3 regions of the Paenibacillus sp. FSL E2-0190 genome follow, and region 2 is predicted to be linked to each of the others. Evidence: riboswitches for the same ligand, from Rfam matches in the RefSeq annotation. Region 2 holds a riboswitch; each other region holds the start of a gene.
What was found. Region 2 has a riboswitch for thiamine pyrophosphate ahead of NST25_RS09480 (thiamine phosphate synthase). Riboswitches for the same ligand answer to the same signal wherever they lie in the genome.

Region 1 (3,279 bases), 1.7 Mb from region 2:
TCAATCGCTTTATCTACGTATGGGATGGAATCCTCATTGTTCGGAGTTTTTGGAATTACTTGAATGCTTAGTAGGGTGTTAGCCACAATAATCAATCCTCTCATTTTATAAGGTAAGTTTAAAAAGCCAACTTTGATAACGAAGTAATTCATTACAATTGTTGTTTACTCCGCCGGTAAAAAATCATTACTGAATGCACTAGCAGCATCCAGCGGTTTATCCAGCAACTTCAGATCGTACATCCAGTCGCCATAATTCTGCCAGACCTCGGTTTTTTGCTCGCCCCAGCGGGCAGCATCGTCCTTGTATTTTGGGCTAAGCCATTTTTGGCTAGCTAGGACAAGGTCGGCGTCCAGGTCAGGAACGGCCTTCGATAACATACCGGCAGCCTCTTCCGGATGATCTATGGCATATTGATAACCTTTTGATGTGGCTTTCATGAAGGCCTTCACCAGATCAGGATGATCTGCAATTTGCTTCTCACTCGTCGTCAGCACAGGCGTGTAATAATCGAGCTGCGGCGCATAATCCTTTAAGTACAGCATATCCAATGGCTCGCCACGCAACTCAGCCTCAACACCAGTCCAAGCGTAGAAAATCCAGGCGAAATCAATGTCACGTTTGACGGCGGTAAAATAATCAGCTTCACCGATACTGATCAGCTTCACCTTTTTCACATCGCCACCTTCAGGATCCATGATAGCTTTCATGGCTGCTTCTTCGGCCGGTGAGCCCCAGCCTCCGTAGGTTTTACCTTCGAAATCCTTTGGTGATTTAATATTGCGATCTACTGGAGCAGCGAATCCCGACGTATTATGCTGAATAATAGCTGCTATCGAGACAAGGGGCACGCCTTGTAGACGGGCTAGTGTTAATCCTTCTTGGGCGCTGATGCCAAATGCGGCTTCGCCAGAAGTAACCATAGTATCAGAACCCGCTGCGCCTGGCTGAACGATCTCGACGTCCAGACCTTCTTCAGCGTAGTAACCAAGATCCTTAGCTACGTATAGACCGGTATGATTCGTGTTCGGTGTCCAGTCGAGTGCGACTTTAACTTTGGTGAGCTCTTTTGGAGCATCCGTCCCAGCCGCAGCAGTTGGATCAGTAGCATTTGCTTTGTTTCCGGCTGTATTCCCATTGTTGCTGCCGCATCCGGCAATGGCAAGAATGAGTACACAGGTGAGGCACAACGTAAGTGCTTTTTTAAGGTGCATGTCTTCTTCTCTCCTTTAAGGTTACAAGAATCCCGTCTTCACAACATGAACCGTAAAGTGTAGTATGTACGTTTTTCTACATCTTTTAGTGATCTTACAAAAAAAGCGCCCCGAGTGATCGGGACGCTGGCTTGGCGCAAGGTTAGTTAAGGTCACAGGGACCAGAACCAATTGGCGATTCCTACGCTGGCATTATCCAGATCAGGTATAAGGGTCAGTATCTTGTGGGATACAATCTCAGCCGGCCAATTCCAGCACCCCTGGTTCTATGAAGTTAACGGGTATTTCTATGTGCAATATAAGTAAGCATAAGTTTTGTACCCATACTTTATATCTTATATTTCTCGCATACGGTGTATTATAGACGGCTGTACTCGGAATGTCTAGTAGTGCACTCCTGAATTTTTCCAATCAAGTAGTTTCTTTTTTGCTAGTCTAGATCTTTATATTTCTTGCGGTGACGCCGTTTAAGCTCACTAACCAGCGCCCCTAGCGTGAGGACAACGCTGATCAGAATCCCGCTCATGATCACGAAGAGGGCAAGAAATTCAAAGGGAGAATAACCAATCATTTTACTCCATTGAATCTTTCCATCCAGATCGTCAATGACCTGATTCATGCCGTAAATCCCGCTTACTACCGTAAATACAGTAAGAATCATCAGCAGATTATCCCGTCGCTTGGACTGAAACTTATCCTGATACTGAAACAGGTCATTTAAGGTTTCTTTCACTTCCTCGAACAAAGCGTCGTTTCCGTATACTTTACGCAGCTGAAGAAATATCTCCCGGCCCTGCGACTGGGAAATCAACTCCAAGAAGTAGAACTTTGCCGAGAACTTATTGATGGAGTAGATTAGATTGTCTATTTCCTCATAATCATGATTAATCCGAAGTCGGGAGTGCATATTGGCGAGCTTTAGCAGAACGATTTTGTGGAAAATATTGAGTAAAAATCCGTAATAATATTGCCCGTACATCTGGTTGGCTAGACTAACAGCAATCTCCTGTTCAGCGCGGGTCATGCAGCAAAAGGTTTGCTCATTCATCATATAATATGTGTCTGGACCCCAGCGATTATAGGAATGCTCATGACAATAGTTTGCAATATACGCTGGATCGCTGGCACTGGCATAGGGCTTTCCGTTCAGATTAATTCCATCAAGCTGTGAGGCGCGATAGCGTAGATTTACACTAATCTCATCAGAGCTTTCTTCATTCTGAAAGCCGTAAAAAGCTTGCACCTGCATTCTTTCATCTACGAAAAAAGGAAGGGTCTCGAAATAAGCCCCATTGATATCCGATTGATCCAGATATGGCTCCAGTCCATCCACCAAATTTCGGAAGACAAAATCCTCTACCATCTCATAGGTCTGTTCCCCGCAATGAATATAAGTGTAATCATCCTGTATGAAGGTATTCTCTAGCGCACGGAAACGATCCGCGAATTCTAGGGCAATACTAAAGGGAATTGAATCCCCCTCCAGCTGGACACGTATCGTCACGAATCCAAGCTGAAAAGGACATATGAATATATCCGTCGAGAGAATTTTGAAAAATATAGATTGCTGCGGAATCTCCAGAATGCAGTCGAGATTATTTACTCTGGAAAAACGGCGAAACGAGTCGGCATCCTTCCTGCGTGGAAAAAGGACATGTGCAGCAAACGGTAAATAGGTGCGCTCCATTCGTTCATGGGAAACACAGTAGCCATCTCCGTAATAGGCAGCTTCAAGCTCTTTATTATCCAGAAAAAAACGTGTGAAGCCGTCGTCCTGTAATTGCTGGATAAGCTGCTTAGAATCGCCCTTTTTTATAGAAAAGGGAAATATAAACTGCATGAGCGCAGTATGTAACAAAGGCTCAGTTGAAGACTCATTCATTCATCGTCCATCCTTGTGCTCAGAATATGCTTATAGATCACATTACCCTAAAAGGATAACGTTGATACTGTTCTAAATACGGGAACTCTTTCCTTTCAACGCTTGCATGGACTGGAACCTCCATGCGGCAATGCTTAGCAGAAACAAGAAGGCGGCAAAAGCGGCCAGTAATCCGGCTGTTTG
Region 2 (3,279 bases):
ACGCACAAGCTCCTTAGTGCGCAGGCCGCGATTCGTCCCGATCGGCGCACCAAGCGGCATCACAGCAGCAGCACCGGCATCTCTCAGACGTAAAGCAGCCGAAAGGTCCGGACTCATATATGGCAATACTACAAAACCCTCCGCTGCTAAAATCTCTGTAGCTCGTATGGTCTCCAGATTATCTGGAAGCAGGTATTTCTGATCATTGATCACTTCGATCTTGACCCAGTTCCCCAGTCCCGCAGCTCTTGCTAATCTTGCAATACGGACTGCCTCTTCCGCTGTACGCGCTCCTGAGGTATTAGGCAGAAGAGTCATGTGGCCGGGAATGTGGTTCATGATATTTTCTGCTCCACCTTGCGGGTCCACTCGGCGAAGCGCTACAGTAATCACCTGAGAACCAGAGCTTGCGATCACTTCGGGGATCAACGTATTCCGGCTATATTTTCCGGTTCCGATAAATAATCTACTGGTTAATTCGATACCGCCAATATGTAACGGGTCATGCATGAAATTACCTCCCTTTGGTTCTTATAAATTTCTCAAAATTCTATACCGCTCCATCTCAACCCCCACCAACAAAGTGCACCAGTTCCAAACGATCATCCTCGCTCAGAGCAGTACTTTCATAATTCTCCTTACTGACAATTTCTCCATTCAGCTCAATGATCATCAGACGACCTGACCACTCAGGAAGACTGATCAAATCAGCTATAGTTTGAATACCACCAGAACACTCTGCGGATTTCCCGTTAATCAACAGCTTCATTCTGAATCACCCCCTTCGCCCGTGCTGTTACCTCCAGGCTATGAATGAACCGCCTTATGAATAGCTTTGGCGGCCTCATAAGGATCATCCGCTCCGCAAATACCGGACATCACAGCAACTCCTGCCGCACCTTTCCTGATGATCTGCGCCGCATTAGCGGGGCTAATTCCGCCAATCGCAATTACAGGAATAGAGCTGGTCTTCACCGTTTCTGCAAGCAGCTCTAACCCACGTGCGGGCAGCCCTAACTTGCTATCCGAGGGAAATACATGACCAAACAAGCAATAATCAGCTCCCTGCTCTGAGGCATTCGCCGCTTCTTCCGGAGAATGAACCGATCTCCCCAGCCGAAGCTGAGGTGCAATTCGCCGGGCTGTACCCGGACTCAGACTGTGCCAGGCCAACTGAACCCCCGCGGCACCAGCTGCCAAGGCTACATCTATTCGGTCGTTGATTATCAGTTTGGTAGCGGGCATACCGGCAGCCAACAGCTCCTGTGCCGCAGCGAGTAGTTCGTGTGCAGGACATTGCTTATCTCTCAGGTGAATATAATCGACCCATATCTGCACCGTGACAGCTAGTTCAACAAAATGTCTCAGTTGCAGCTTGCCGTCTGATATTAGATGGATCTCAGCTTGCAATATCACGATCTCCTCTCTCACTTCCCTATAGGTCAGTAAAAAACAAAAAAACTGCCTCCCGTAAGGAAGGCAGTCAGAATCTGTATATAGACGGCACTATAAATAGCCCGATAACAGAAATTCGTCCTCCACTTCCCTACGCTGGTCTTAACCAGATCAGGTTCAAAGGGTCCGGAAATCCATTCCGTCTCAGCCAATCGGCACCCCTAGTGACATAAATATACAATTTTAAAATGCTAACGTGGTTTATAGTAACATATTTTTTTATTGAAATACACCCATTTATTCACATTAGCTGTACTGATCTAACCGTTTACTACCTCGCCACCATTTACATGAATAACCTGTCCAGTCACATAACTGGAATCGTCAGAGGCCAGATATACATAGGCTGGTGCCAGCTCTTCTGGTTGTCCAGGCCGTTTCATAGGCTGTGTACCTCCAAACTCGCTAACCTGTTTTGCATCAAAGGTAGAGGGAATCAGCGGTGTCCAGATTGGACCTGGTGCAACACCGTTTACCCGTATGCCCTTCTCTGCCAGATTCGTGGACAAGGATCGTGTGAAGCTAAGAATAGCTCCTTTAGTTGATGAATAGTCCAGCAGCTGCGGGCTTCCGCGATAAGCGGTAATTGAAGTTGTATTTATAATGGTAGATCCTGCTTTTAAATGAGGCATAGCTGCTTTTGTTAAATAGAACATCGCAAATATATTCGTACGGAAAGTACGCTCAAGCTGCTCGGAAGTAATATCCTCGATCTTAGCTTGCGGATGTTGCTCTGCCGCGTTATTGATGAGAATATCAAGCTTTCCTAAGCCCTCCACCGTCTGTTTAATAAGATCCTTACAGAATTTCTCGTCACCGATATCACCTGGAATTAGGATACATTTGCGGCCTTCCTGCTCGACCTGACGTTTAGTTTCCTCTGCATCTGAGTGTTCATTAAGATATGAAATGACCACATCAGCGCCTTCTTTAGCAAAAAGCACAGCAACTGCACGCCCAATTCCGCTGTCTCCACCGGTAATTAATGCCGCCTTGTCTTGCAGTTTACCTGCTGCTTTATAATTTGCCGGCTCGTATTTGGGCAGCGGCGTCATTTCACTCTCAATCCCTGGCTGATGATGCTGCTCCTGTGGGGGTAAGGTTTTTGTAGCTTGTTTATTGTTGCCTGACATCTTCCCTATCTCCTCTCGTTAAGCAAATTGATAGTTAACTGATCGTCTTAGGATGGCACAACTATGCACGTTTATACGCTGGGTTTGTCATTTTCTTAAATTGCTTTACGAATCTTACTTACCACAATGAAAGTAGAAATAAACAACCGTGAGAGATACACTGCTGTAAGTGGAGAGGAATTCACTGCATACAAATAGACACAGCATCGCTGCTGTGCCTTGAATTGTTCACCCTGACTATTTTAGAGAAGAAACATGATTTTCTGCATTCACTTCATGTTCCAGCACCCACATAAAGTACAGAGCTTTGGCCGCTTTCTCCCGGGTCACTATAGCTTTAGGTTCTAGTTCTGTCCCATTGACCATTTCGCCTCTGGCAATCCCCACTTCAGATCTAATGAGTCCTAATTCATATGCACTTTTCACTTTTGAAATTAAATAAGGAGAAATGTCCGCTGTATCAACAAGCTGCGTCCAGGATACAAGAGGATAGTACATCGCACCTCTAGCTCCTGGCTCCAGATTCGAATCATAGCCAGGATCTCCTGGCACTACTGCTATGCCGTTATAATCAGTCATGTACTTAGGTTTATTAGCAAACTTTATTTGGTAAACGTCATAGAGAATAGCACCCATCGTTTCACGTGACAGCTTACCTTTCGGATAATAGGCAAGATCTGATCTTTCCACT
Region 3 (3,279 bases), 710 kb from region 2:
TTTCAAGTACGTTCCATCACTTTTCATCTCTTTAATCGCATCACTGACCGCATTCACCAGCTCATCATTGCCTTTCAGGAATACCGCAGCACTTTGTGAGCCTTCAGGAATCTCATCAACCACTTTAATTTTTGCATCTGGTTTTTGTTTTTTCAGATCCAGATAAGACAAGCCATCATTCACAGTTGCATCAATACGTCCCGAAGTCAGCAGATCCATCGCTTGATTGAAACCGTCCGTAGCTACGATTTCAGCACCGTTCTCACGAGCGATGTCGGATAAGTTACTAGTCAGGGATTGTCCTGCTTTTTTACCCTTTAGATCAGCAAAGGTCTTAATATCCTCATTGTTTTCGCTCACGATCAATACTGCCTTGGATACAATATAGGGTTCAGAGAAATCATATTTCACTTTGCGATCTTCGTTAATGGAAACTTCATTAAAAATGACATCAAACCGTTTCGCATCCATCCCAGCAAAAATACCATCCCACTGAGTTTCAAAAAATTCAGCTTCAACACCTAAACGTTTGGCTACTTCTTCGGCAATTTCCACGTCAAAACCCGTCAATTTCCCCGCAGTGTCATGATAAGTAAAAGGTGCATAAGTCCCTTCTGTACCTATCCGCAATTTGCCGCTGGCCTTCACAGCCTCCAAACTGTTTTGCGCTGAAGATGCTGCTCCACCATTCGTTCCAGCTGTTGGTTCAGCAGCCGTATTGGTATTCGAATTATTGCCGCAAGCCGCTACAAGGACCACGGTTAACGCCAATATAATAGTTAAACTCCATTTTTTCATTATTAAATCCCCTCTCTCTATCCGGTTTTTTTCCGGTAAATTGAATAGTACACTGCCATCACATGATCGTCAATACTTTTTTCCGATTATATACATCGGAATTGTAATATTAACTAGATTTCTACTTATATCTTACCCAATCTTGGATTAATCCTTCACTTCTTTCTCTCTTTACTTCTCAGAAAGATATGGTATATTTATAAACAAATTAATATGGACCTGTTATTTCACTAGGGGAGTCGGCCGACTGAGACGGAGCTTCAAGCTCCGGACCCTTGGAACCTGATCTGGATCATACCAGCGGAGGGAAGTGGAGCAGAATTTTCATCAAGCATGTTAAGTGTTATTATGCAGAATGAACTTTTTGACCCATTCATTTCCTCTGGAAATGGATGGGTCTTTATTTGTTTAGACGCTCCACAAAAATATTAGGAGGTTAGATCATCACGACCATTTTATCTATTCAAGGCCTAACCTACTCTTTTCCGGAAACTGAACAACCCCCTGTATTCGCAAATCTATCCATGGATATCAGGCAAGGGGAATTCGTCTCCGTAGTAGGTGCTAGCGGATGCGGGAAAAGCACATTTTTCAAAACGGTTGCCGGTTTACTCGAACCTACTCATGGAAAAATAAAACTCCCTACGCTCCCCTCAACCGCTAGTCGTTTAGGTCAGATCGCTTATATGCCTCAGCAGGATTTATTGCTGCCTTGGAGAACAGTGCTCGACAACTGCCTTTTGCCCTGGGAGATCAAGCCCAGATTTAGTAAACAGAAAACGATCACTCAGATTCGGGAAATGTTGGCCCGCTTCGGCTTAACAGATGTAGAGAAGGCTTATCCCCATGAACTTTCGGGAGGTATGAAACAGCGAGTAGCATTTCTGCGCACCTTAGTGGCTGGAGGCGGAAGTGGTCTTATGCTGCTGGATGAGCCCTTTGGCGCTCTCGATGCCATGACCAAACGTGAGATACACCGTTGGCTGTTGGAGTTATGGGGTGAACTGAATCAGACGATTATGCTCATCACTCATGATCTGGAAGAAGCCCTATTGCTCAGTGACCGGATTTATTTATTATCTGGCGGTACGCACAGCGAATTACAGGAGATCATTGTCGATCTACCAAAACCAAGACATTATAAGATGAACTATGAACCCCGGTTTATAGCACTACGGGCAGAGTTGGAGCGAAGATTGCATGCAACCTATACCTTTTAAAAAACATCTAGACAACTATGGTCCCTTCCTTCTTCTGGTACTGCTCATTCTTGTAATCTGGGAGTCAGCTGTTCGCCTTCACTTGATTCCAGCCTTTATTCTCCCTGCACCTTCATCTATTGGCATCGCATTGATCGAGCACAGGCAATTATTATTTGGACAGCATTTATTAGCGACCTTGCAGGAGATACTGGTAGGTTTTGTCCTTTCTGTGATTTTTGGTGTATTGCTGGGTATTGGAATGTTCCTGTTTCGCCCCGTAGAAAAGGCCATCTATCCCTTCCTTATCATTAGCCAGACGGTCCCATTAATTGCGCTATCGCCCATTTTTATTATGTGGTTCGGATATTCGCTGTGGAGCAAAGTGGCTGTGGTGTTTTTGACGGCTTTTTTTCCAGTTGTAGTGAGTACATATGATGGACTTCGTACAAGTGGCCAGACTTACAAGGACTTATTATTAACATTTGGTGCAAACCGCTGGCAGCTGCTTGTCAAAACCCAAATTCCACTGGCGTTGCCTGCTTTTTTCTCTGGCTTAAAGCTGTCCATTGTATACTGCGTCATCGGAGCTACTATCGGGGAATGGCTCGGCGGCAGTAAAGGACTCGGTTACTTCAGCCGCAGAATGGCCGGAAATATGCAGAGCGATGAAATGTTCGCGGCTGTATTTCTGCTGTCCGCGCTTGGTGTTGTGCTTTTTCTGGCGATAGCTTTACTCGAACAATTATTTTTAAAGAAAAGAGGATCTAACCAATGAATCATTTAAAATCACCACAACGAGGACTTATTTCTGTATTTCTAGTATGCACACTTTTGCTCTTAAGCAGCTGCGGGAAGGCAGACAAGCTAAATAACAACTCCCAAACCGGTTCCTCCAATTCCGAAAATAAACAGTCACACAAGCTGACGATTATGCTTGATTGGTATCCCAATGCCGTTCATTCCTTTCTATACGCTGCGCAACAGCAAGGTTTTTTCCAAGAGGAAGGTTTGGATGTCGAGATCAAAATGCCTGCGGACAGCAATGACGCCCTAAAGCTTGTAGCAGCAAATCAAATTGATCTAGCGCTCAGCTATCAGCCTCAGGTACTTATGGCACGCGGCGAGAAAATTCCTGTACGTTCGATTGCAGCTATCGTGCGGCATCCACTGAATCATCTGATGGTTCCTCAGGCAGGCAGTATTCATAGTCCCAAAGAGCTCGTGGGAAAACAAATCGGCTATTCCTCCATTCCGCTCTATGAAGCAATGATTCGGACAA

Region 1: linked by a shared signal. The riboswitch ahead of NST25_RS02120 (ABC transporter substrate-binding protein) and the one ahead of NST25_RS09480 (thiamine phosphate synthase) in region 2 are both predicted to bind thiamine pyrophosphate.
Region 3: linked by a shared signal. The riboswitch ahead of NST25_RS12680 (ABC transporter ATP-binding protein) and the one ahead of NST25_RS09480 (thiamine phosphate synthase) in region 2 are both predicted to bind thiamine pyrophosphate.

The regions. Positions count from the first base shown of each region.
Region 1 is NZ_CP150306.1:480,187-483,465, forward strand. Features, by position in the region: gene NST25_RS02115 (MTH1187 family thiamine-binding protein) at 1-86, opposite strand, end outside; gene NST25_RS02120 (ABC transporter substrate-binding protein) at 165-1,214, opposite strand; TPP riboswitch at 1,376-1,486, opposite strand; gene NST25_RS02125 (hypothetical protein) at 1,645-3,096, opposite strand; gene NST25_RS02130 (MFS transporter) at 3,169-3,279, opposite strand, start outside.
Region 2 is NZ_CP150306.1:2,228,843-2,232,121, reverse strand. Features, by position in the region: gene NST25_RS09490 (thiazole synthase) at 1-510, opposite strand, end outside; gene thiS (sulfur carrier protein ThiS) at 566-769, opposite strand; gene NST25_RS09480 (thiamine phosphate synthase) at 808-1,410, opposite strand; TPP riboswitch at 1,527-1,628, opposite strand; gene NST25_RS09475 (SDR family oxidoreductase) at 1,716-2,588, opposite strand; gene NST25_RS09470 (GDSL-type esterase/lipase family protein) at 2,826-3,279, opposite strand, start outside.
Region 3 is NZ_CP150306.1:2,941,839-2,945,117, reverse strand. Features, by position in the region: gene NST25_RS12685 (amino acid ABC transporter substrate-binding protein) at 1-798, opposite strand, end outside; TPP riboswitch at 1,021-1,124, shown strand; gene NST25_RS12680 (ABC transporter ATP-binding protein) at 1,323-2,018, shown strand; gene NST25_RS12675 (ABC transporter permease) at 1,999-2,775, shown strand; gene NST25_RS12670 (ABC transporter substrate-binding protein) at 2,772-3,279, shown strand, end outside.